3 regions of the Lysinibacillus sp. NPDC093216 genome follow, and region 3 is predicted to be linked to each of the others. Evidence: riboswitches for the same ligand, from Rfam matches in the RefSeq annotation. Region 3 holds a riboswitch; each other region holds the start of a gene.
What was found. A riboswitch is a leader RNA that binds a small molecule or an ion and turns the genes downstream of it on or off. The one in region 3 is predicted to bind lysine.

Region 1 (3,212 bases), on a different contig from region 3:
AACAATAGAATTAGATAAAGTATTAAATTGATGTGAACAAAAAAGGATGTGCCTTTTACTGACACATCCTCTTCAACATTATATGAAAAGCGCTTGTTCTAAAATCAATTATGCCCTTCTTTCCGTCGCTTTGGCTGTTCTATCCACGATTTTGGTGGCTCTATCCATGAATTTGAGTGCTCTATCCACGACTTTGGTGGTTCTATCTACGACTTTGGGTGCTCTATCCACGATTTTGGTGGCTCTATCCACGAATTTGACTTTGGGTGCTCTATCCATCTTTGACTCTTTTAAATTGCGTCCGAAGGCATTAGGCCAACAAATGTTTTTTGCGCGAAAGCGTAGCGTCAGCGGCACGAAGTTGATCACTCAGTTGTCGCTACACTTTCTGTACAAAAGACATTTCCTGAAATAAATTAAATTCATCATGTAATGCATTTGCTGCACGAATCATTTCGTCCTGAGGTACAACGACAGACACTTTTATTTCAGAAGTACTTACCATTTTTACAGGGATATCTTCACGGCGTAGACGATCAAACATTCGGGCAGCCACCCCTGGATTAGATGCCATACCAGATCCAATAATGGAAACTTTCGCTAAACCAATTTCAAAATCAGCAAAACTAAATCCTAGTGATACTTTACTATCTTCTAGTACACGTAATGCTTCAGCGAACTCCTCTTTTAAAATGGTAAATGATACAGTCGGCTTTAAGCCATCAATTATTGCTTGTACGATTATATCGACGTTTATACGATTTTCCGCAAGTATTGTGAACATATCTGCTAACGAAGCATTAGAATAAGCATCATAACCAATCGTTAAGCGAATAACGTCTGACTCATAGGCAACACCTCGTACAATTAAATTTTTTTCCATTTCAACTTCCTCCTTCAATAAAGTACCTACTGTATCTATTTCGCTCGACCTAATGATAACCGGGATTTGAAACTTCTTTGCTAACTCTACAGCTCGCGGGTGTAAAATTTGTGACCCTAAGTTTGATAGCTCTAGCATCTCATCATAGGAAATTTCTTTTAGCTTTTGTGCCCCAGCAACATGACTTGGATCAGCTGTATAGACTCCATCCACATTCGTGTAAATATCTACCCGCTTCGCCTTCAATTTTGCTGCAATGGCTATAGCCGTCGTTTCCGCCCCACCTTTACCTAACGTCGTAATATTCCGTAAATTATCGATACCCTGTTCCCCAGCAACGACTACGATTTTCCCCTGTACAAAATGCTCTTCTATTCGTCTAGCATCCATCCCATCAATACGGGCATTGCTATACATAGCATCAGTTTCAATGCCTGCCTGCCAGCCCGTTAATGACACAGCATCATATCCTTCCTCCTGTAAAGCAATTGCCACTAATGTACTAGTAAGTTGTGAGCTTGTTGAAAGTAATGCGTCTAGTTCACGCTTAGATGCATTGTCTGATAAATCACGAACCATCTTTGTTAATTCTTTAGATATACTCCTCATAGCTGTAGTGACAACGACAACATCAAAACCTCTTTCCTTTTCTGCAATCGCCTTTTGCGCAACATTTTGAATGTGCTCTGTTGATGCTAATGCAGCACCACCAAATTTCATCACAACTCTCGCCATCTTTATCATTCTCCTTCGTATTCAATCATTTTACTGATTATAAAGTAGCTATGCTTTTGCAGCTTTTCACAAAATAACACCACAAAAGCAAATAGCACCCCTTCACCTCTTAGGTAAAAGTAACAGACTTGAAAAAATGTTGTTTCGGAAAACTAAAAAGGCAGCTCCTCACATAACGTGAAAGCTGCCTATAACATGTACAATAAAGTAACTTGCGCATGTGTGATAGCTCTCCGAAACGTTTAGAATCGACAGTCTTACATCTCTTAAATGTAAAACCAGCACAGCATCGGAAACAACGATGCTCCACTTCGGCAAGTTCCCCTTTCATACATTTTCACTGGACTTGTTCGTCCTCGCATGTACTACTCTTGAACCTTGCACCTCTATCATCACTAAATAGTGATCGTATTTAATTGAACCTTAGTGAAGAAATTTCCAATTCAATAAGTAGAAACTACTAAAAAAACTAAGGCGCCGTATATAACATCGCTTTATTGAAGAGCAATGTTATATACAACCTTAGCATACGTCTAATCCTTTGACAATGTGTCTTGTCGAAAATCAATTTCGCCTTGGCGTAATTGCCGCTGACGCTTCGCTTTCGCGCAGAAGACATTTGCCGCTGACGCTTCGCTTTCGCACAGATAAACAATGCGTCCGAAGGCTTTATTTTCATTCAGTAGGTGTTTGTACACCCACTGAAAAGGAATTCCATCTGCATTCATCTCACTACCTTTAGAGGTGAGAGTCTTCTGCTGAATGAAAATAAGCATGAATATTGCTAGCAAGATTAGCAGGCATCCCTGCTTCTTGTAATGCCTGCATACTTGCCTCACGAATTTTTTTGACAGAACCAAAATGCTTGAGTAATTGTTGTTTTCGCTTTGGACCAATTCCCTCTATATTATCGAGGACAGATTGTATAGCGTGTTTCTCATGCTGCTGTCGTAAGAAGGTTATAGCAAAGCGGTGTACTTCATCCTGAATTCGTTGTAATAAGTAGAATCCATCACTTGTACGTTTTAACGCAATAACTTCTGGTGGATCACCAAATAGAAGCTGTGAAGTATTATGCTTTTCATCTTTTGCTAATCCGGCAATTGGAATGACAAGGCCGAGCTCATCCTCTAATACTTCACGCGCGACTTCCATTTGTCCCTTCCCACCATCTATTAGTACTAAATCCGGTAAAGGTAGACCATCTTTTAATACACGTGTGTATCGACGACGTATTACTTCCTGCATTGCCCCGTAATCATCGTGCTTGGCGGCGGTACGTGTTTTGTATTTTCGATACTCCTTCTTCGCAGGTTTTCCATCGATAAATACAACCATTGCAGATACAGCATCTGTCCCATGCATATGACTATTATCGAAGGCTTCAATCCGTAACGGCGTAGAAATGCCCATCGCTTCACCGAGCGCCTCACATGCTCCTATTGTGCGCTCTTCCTGACGTTCAATAAGCTGGAACTTCGCTGCTACAGCAATTTCAGCATTTTTCGTCGCTAATTCAACTAGCTCTTTTTTTTGCCCACGTTTTGGTGTCAGTACCTTAACTTCTAGTAATTCCGTTAAAATATCTGCATCA
Region 2 (3,212 bases), on a different contig from region 3:
AATTCTTCGAGTCAACTGGCTCTAAACTTGGTTTCATGTCATTCTTCACAAAAGCTGTAGTTGCAGCGCTTAAAAAATACCCATATGTGAACGCACAAATCAATGGTGATGAAATTCACTTAAACAACTTCTTTGATATCGGTGTAGCTGTATCAACAGAAGAAGGTTTAGTAGTACCGGTTGTACGTGACGCTGACCGCAAAAACTTTGCTGAAATTGAAGATTCAATTGCAGACCTAGCTAAAAAAGCACGCGACAAAAAATTAGGTTTATCTGATCTTCAAGGTGGCTCATTCACAATTACAAATGGTGGTGTATTCGGTTCATTAATGTCTACACCTATCATGAATGGTACACAAGCTGGTATTCTTGGTATGCATACTATCAAAAAACGTCCAGTTGAAGTGAATGGTGAAGTAGAAATTCGCCCAATGATGTACTTAGCTCTTTCTTATGACCACCGTATTATCGATGGTAAAGATTCTGTAGGCTTCCTTAAAACTGTTAAAGAACTACTTGAAAACCCAGAAGATTTATTATTAAATTCTTAATTCCTGAGTTTATTAAAACCTTGCAAACATTGTTTTGCAGGGTTTTTTTCTTTTTATGGAGCAACTCTTAAGAAAGCGACGGAAAGAGAACGAAGCGATGGATAGAAGAGCTAAAGTGACGGAAAAAGTATTCGTAGCGACGGATAGAAGTGCAGAATCGACGGAAAGATGAGCCAGAGCGACGGAAAGAAAACCAAGCGACTGAAAGAAGAGCCAAAATGACAGATAAAGTATTCATAGCGACGGATAGAAGAGCTGAATCGACGGATAGAAAAGCCAAAGCGACGGAAAGAGAACGAAGCGATGGATAGAAGAGCTAAAGTGACGGAAAAAGTATTCATAGCGACGGATAGAAGAACCAAGGTGACGGAAAGAAAAGCCAGAGCGACGGAAAGAAAACGAAGCGATGGATAGAAGAGCTAAAGTGACGGATAAAGCATTCATAGCGACGGAAAGAAAAGCTGAATCGACGGAAAGAAAAGCCAGAGCGACGGTAAGAAAACGAATCGATGGATAGAAGAGCTAAAGTGACGGATAAAGTACTCGTAGCGACGGATAGAAAAGCTGAATCGACGGAAAGAAAACGAATCGACGGATAGAAGAGCTAAAGTGACGGAAAAAGTATTCGTAGCGATACGGATTTTCTAAAGAATCGGCTTTTCATTTACATTATTATAACTGCATCCAAGTATATAAATTGGGTAAAGTTCGTATAAAGAAGCATAGGCGACTTTACGGATTCTTTCGGCAAAGCGGCAGTCTTAATCATTTTCAACTTTGCAAAAGTGTATATAAGGCATAAAAAGGATAAAAAACCCTAATATTGTAATTAGTCAGAAAAGTAATAAAATTATCTTGACGAACACATTAGCTTTATAGTAGTATCTTAATATCAATTAAATATACAAACCTCACATTTATCCTATTGTGAGGTAGAGGCGCGGTATTTATTAGTTCATTGTTGAGTATAAGCAAGCGAAGACGCAATGGAGAAGGAACTATCGCCGAAGTATAAAAGGAGCTCGTACTTTTATGCTGGGTCTGCAGTGAATAAGTGCAGGACTGTCCTAGTAAATTATTTTCCAGATTTACTAGGTTGTGCTATCTCGGAATGATGGAATTATAGTGAGGATTTGGGCAACTGTTAAAAAAGTAAGACCTAAGTTCAGTACTTAGGTCTTTTTTGGTACAGTTGTCTTATTTTTTTATAGAAAAGGGGAATGTTACATGAAAAGAAAATCGTTGGTATTAATGTTGACCGTCATGACTGCAATTTTGCTAGCAGCTTGTGGTGCTGGTGACAAAAAGGATACGACGTCATCTAGTAATGACGGTAACAAGACGAGTACGGAAGAAGGCGGCGGCCAATTCCGTATTGGGATGGAAGCAGGTTATGCTCCGTTTAACTGGACACAGCAGGGTGATTCAAATGGCGCAGTAAAAATTGCGGATAATGCAGAATATGCAGGTGGTTATGATGTACAAATGGCGAAAAAGATCGCTGAGGGCTTAGGAAAAGAATTGGTTATCGTAAAATTGGAATGGGATGGCTTAGTACCAGCACTACAATCCAATAAAATCGATGCAATCATTGCTGGTATGTCACCTACAAAAGAGCGTAAGCAAACAGTTGACTTCACTGAAAACTACTATACATCTGATTTTGTTATGGTCATTAAAAAAGGCAGCAAATATGAAAAAGCAACTTCTATCCAAGATTTCTCTGGTGCTAAAATCACATCACAATTAAATACATCTAACTACAATGTCATCGATCAAATCAAAGATGTAAAAAAACAAACTGCAATGGATAACTTCCCAGCAATGCGCGTTGCATTAGAAGCTGGAAAAATTGACGGCTATGTAGCTGAACGTCCAGAAGGTATTTCCGCTGCTGCTGCAAATGATAAGTTCGCGTATGTGAAGTTTGAAAAAGGCTTCGATACAGATATTTCAAATACATCCATTGCAGTTGGTTTACGTAAAGGCGATGCAAATCTTGAAAAAATCAATGAAATCTTAAAAGGTATTTCTGAAGATGATCGCCAAAAAATTATGGAAGAAGCCATTCACCAACAACCAGCAGCACAATAACATGATGGCACGGGCTATCTGCTAGTCCGTGCCATCTCATTACAATTTATAATCTTTCTAAATAATAATAATGTCTGAGCTAAAAGTTTCATAAAATAAAAGAAACAAAGGCTCCAGCCAAAACAGGATACTGTAACGAACAAGCAACACGACGTTGTTAGGAGGAACATCATGAGTTTTGATTGGATTATTTCTATTGTTGAGAACAACTGGCAAATGTTTTTACGAGGTGCGTATTATACATTACTTATTTCTATTAGTAGTACAATTATTGGTGCACTTATCGGATTTTTCATCGGAATTATGCATACCATTAAGGTTCGTAAAAAAGGTGTAAAGTTCTATAGCTTAAAGCTCATTAATTTTATACTAACATGCTATGTCGAATTTTTCCGTGGTACACCAATGATTGTACAAGCAATGGTTGTATTTTTCGGATTAGATATTGCATTTGGCATTGATATGCACTTTATTACGGCAGGTATTTTAGTTGTTTCATTAAACACAGGTGCTTATATGGCTGAAATTGTTCGCGGTGGTATTGTATCCATTGATAAAGGGCAGTAC
Region 3 (3,212 bases):
TGGTATATGGGTACAGAAATTGGAGCACGTAATTTAGCAGATCATGAGCGTTACAATATGTTGCCTGCTATAGCAGAAATTTTCAATCTTGATACAACTAAACAGGCTTCTCTATGGCGTGATCGCGCATTAGTTGAGCTGAATATTGCCGTTCTGCATTCCTTTAAAGAAGACGGTGTCAGCATAGTAGATCATCATACAGCTGCACAGCAATTTAAATTGTTTGAGGAAACAGAAGCAGCAGCGGATCGAAAGGTTACTGGCAATTGGACGTGGTTGATTCCACCTCTCTCACCAGCTACGACTCATATTTTCCATAAACCTTATGTTAATGTTTACAATACACCAAATTACTTTTATCAGAAACCACCTTATTAGTAGAGAAAGGCAGCACACTTTAAGATTGTGCAAATACAAAGCGACCCATGATCAATTATGCCGAGGCATAATTTAATCATGAGCCGCCCTTTTTAATTCACATATTCATTTTTAGAAGCCCTAAATGAACATATAAAGAGAATAAATGTTACGACAACAAATAACCAGCCGGTGATATTCCAACCACCGAATAAATCATGTAAATAACCAAATAAGATTGGACCGATTGCGGCTAATAAATATCCTAGTGATTGCGCAAATCCTGATAAATCAGCTGCCTCAAAAGCTGTACGGGTACGTAGTGTAAAGAACATCATCGCTAATGCGAATGAAGCGCCTCCGGCTAAGCCTAGTAGCACCATCCACAGTACAGCGAGGGTCGTCCATTCCATGACTACTCCGATAAAGCCAACTAAGTAAAATACTGTAAACATTAATACGAGAGGACGTTGAGATGTCATTTTACTAGCGATAATAGGAACAGCTAAAGCCATTGGAACTTGTGAAAATTGCATGATGGAAAACATCCAGCCTGCGCGATCTGCAGCTAATCCTTGTGATATATATATTTCAGGAATCCAAGCGGCGGTTGTGTAGAATAATAATGACTGAAATCCCATAGCCCCTGCTACTGCCCAAGTAACAGGTGATTTCCATAATGGTGTACGTTCTTTCGTAGTCTTATTAGTCGGTTCAGGCTTATTAAATTTCAACTGTGGAATCCAAATTACAATAGTTAACACCACAAGAACAAGTGAAATGGCCAGTGCACCTTGCCAACCAAGTGATGAATTGGCAACAGGATAGCTAATGCCAGCACCGAGTCCAGCCGTCAAATTCATCGACATTGTGAAAAATGCCATAAGTAAACCTACGTGAAAGGGAAATTTCAATTTAAGTAATCCTGGAATTAGTACATTACCAAATGAAATGGCTATACCAATTAGCATCGTACCAAATACGAGTAAACTAGTTGTGCCAAGGGAGCGTAGTACAATCCCTCCCCCTAAAAGAATAGTTGATAAAAATAATGTTAATTCTAGTCCAAATTTACGTGCGACAATTGGAGCGAATGGTGAAATGATTGCAAATGCTAGCAATGGGATCGTTGTTAGAAAGCCTGCTAGTATATTGGATATGCCGAGGTCTTCACGGATAAAGGAAATGATAGGTCCAACAACTGTTAGCGGCATCCGTAATGTCGAGGCAATACAAATTATTCCGATAACGAGCAATAAGGTTGTACCTTTCCAGTTAATTTTCCTGCTAGGATAAGTATCGGTATGTTCATGAGTAGTCAGATAAATCCCCCCTTGTTAGAACAAACTTGATTGAATCACTATACCACTTTATCACAATAATAAAAATAGTGGAAAATTCACAAAATATAGAATATTAATCGAGTTATTGAAATGCCATAGGTCGTATGTTAAACTAATACCCATCATAAATTTAATATTTAATGCCTCATGTTTGTAGTGAGGTAGAGGTCGCGGTATTTAAGAGTATGTTAATGGAAATGACAAGCATTAGAGAAATTAGCTGAAAGGAAATACTGCCGAAGTGTGAGGGGACTTGAAAACCTCATGCTGGGGCTGTCTCCGAAAGGAACAGAACTGTCACGTTTGAACAACGTGTTGAGCTATCATTTTGAAGGAACAGAGGATTTACTTAGCCATCACAGCAACGTTCATGTGATGGCATTTTTTTCGCCTCTTAAAAAAGGAAGGAAGCTATATCGTGAGTGAAATAAAAGTCAATCAGCTCGGTCATAAAGCACCGAAGCTGAAAAAAGAATTAAAAAGCCGTCATATTACAATGATTTCATTAGGCGGTACAATCGGTACTGGATTGTTTTTAGCTAGTGGAGGTGCCATTGCGCAAGCAGGCCCTGGCGGTGCACTACTCGCCTATGCATTAATCGGTATCATGGTGTATTTTTTAATGACGAGCTTAGGGGAAATGGCAGCTTATATGCCATCATCGGGCTCATTTAGTACGTATGCTACAAAATTTGTAGACCCAGCTCTAGGCTTTGCGCTTGGCTGGAACTACTGGTACAACTGGGCAATTACAATTGCGGCAGAAATTTCTGCTGTCTCATTAATTATGAAATATTGGTTCCCAGATAGCTCATCAGCACTTTGGACTGTTTTATTTATTGCTGTCGTTTTAACGTTTAATCTATTATCTGTAAAAAGCTATGGTGAAAGTGAATATTGGTTTGCCATGATAAAGGTTGTAACTGTCATCATTTTTATTATTATCAGTTTCCTAATGATTTTTGGTATTTTAGGAGGAAACGCTCCGGTAGGCTTTACGAATTTCTTTATCAGTGATGGACCATTCCACGGTGGATTTCTTGCTACATTTGGTATTTTCTTAGCTGCTGGATTCTCGTTCCAAGGGACAGAGCTACTTGGAATAACAGCAGGTGAAACAGATGATCCTGGTAAAAATATTCCGAAAGCTGTTAAGTCTGTTTTCTGGAGAATTCTTTTATTCTATATTTTAGCGATCGGTGCAATTGGGCTGCTGATTCCATTTACAGACTCACGTTTGCTATCTGAAGATATCGCTGTTTCACCATTTACACTGGTGTTCGACCGTTTAGGAATTGCCTTTGCTGCTTCATTGATGAATGCTATCATTTTAACGGCAATGCTGTCAGCAGGGAATTCAGGGCTGTACGCATCTTCTCGTATGCTTTGGCAATTGGCAGTAGATGGACATGCACCGAAATTTTTCGCTAAACTAAGCCGTCGAGGTATTCCGATTTACGCATTACTGGCGACTTTAGCTGTAGGCTCCCTAGCATTTTTAGCTTCATTCTT

Region 1: linked by a shared signal. The riboswitch ahead of ACQKOG_RS07375 (aspartate kinase) and the one ahead of ACQKOG_RS26925 (amino acid permease) in region 3 are both predicted to bind lysine.
Region 2: linked by a shared signal. The riboswitch ahead of ACQKOG_RS13440 (transporter substrate-binding domain-containing protein) and the one ahead of ACQKOG_RS26925 (amino acid permease) in region 3 are both predicted to bind lysine.

Annotation. Positions count from the first base shown of each region.
Region 1 covers NZ_JBNNVB010000004.1:245,694-248,905, forward strand. Annotated here, with positions in the region: gene ACQKOG_RS07375 (aspartate kinase) at 380-1,618, opposite strand; lysine riboswitch at 1,837-2,015, opposite strand; gene ACQKOG_RS07380 (hypothetical protein) at 2,152-2,346, opposite strand; gene uvrC (excinuclease ABC subunit UvrC) at 2,357-3,212, opposite strand, start outside.
Region 2 covers NZ_JBNNVB010000010.1:108,921-112,132, forward strand. Annotated here, with positions in the region: gene odhB (2-oxoglutarate dehydrogenase complex dihydrolipoyllysine-residue succinyltransferase) at 1-551, shown strand, start outside; gene ACQKOG_RS13435 (hypothetical protein) at 701-862, shown strand; lysine riboswitch at 1,477-1,663, shown strand; gene ACQKOG_RS13440 (transporter substrate-binding domain-containing protein) at 1,779-2,645, shown strand; gene ACQKOG_RS13445 (amino acid ABC transporter permease) at 2,817-3,212, shown strand, end outside.
Region 3 covers NZ_JBNNVB010000055.1:2,502-5,713, forward strand. Annotated here, with positions in the region: gene ACQKOG_RS26915 (nitric oxide synthase oxygenase) at 1-378, shown strand, start outside; gene ACQKOG_RS26920 (CynX/NimT family MFS transporter) at 471-1,679, opposite strand; lysine riboswitch at 1,855-2,031, shown strand; gene ACQKOG_RS26925 (amino acid permease) at 2,119-3,212, shown strand, end outside.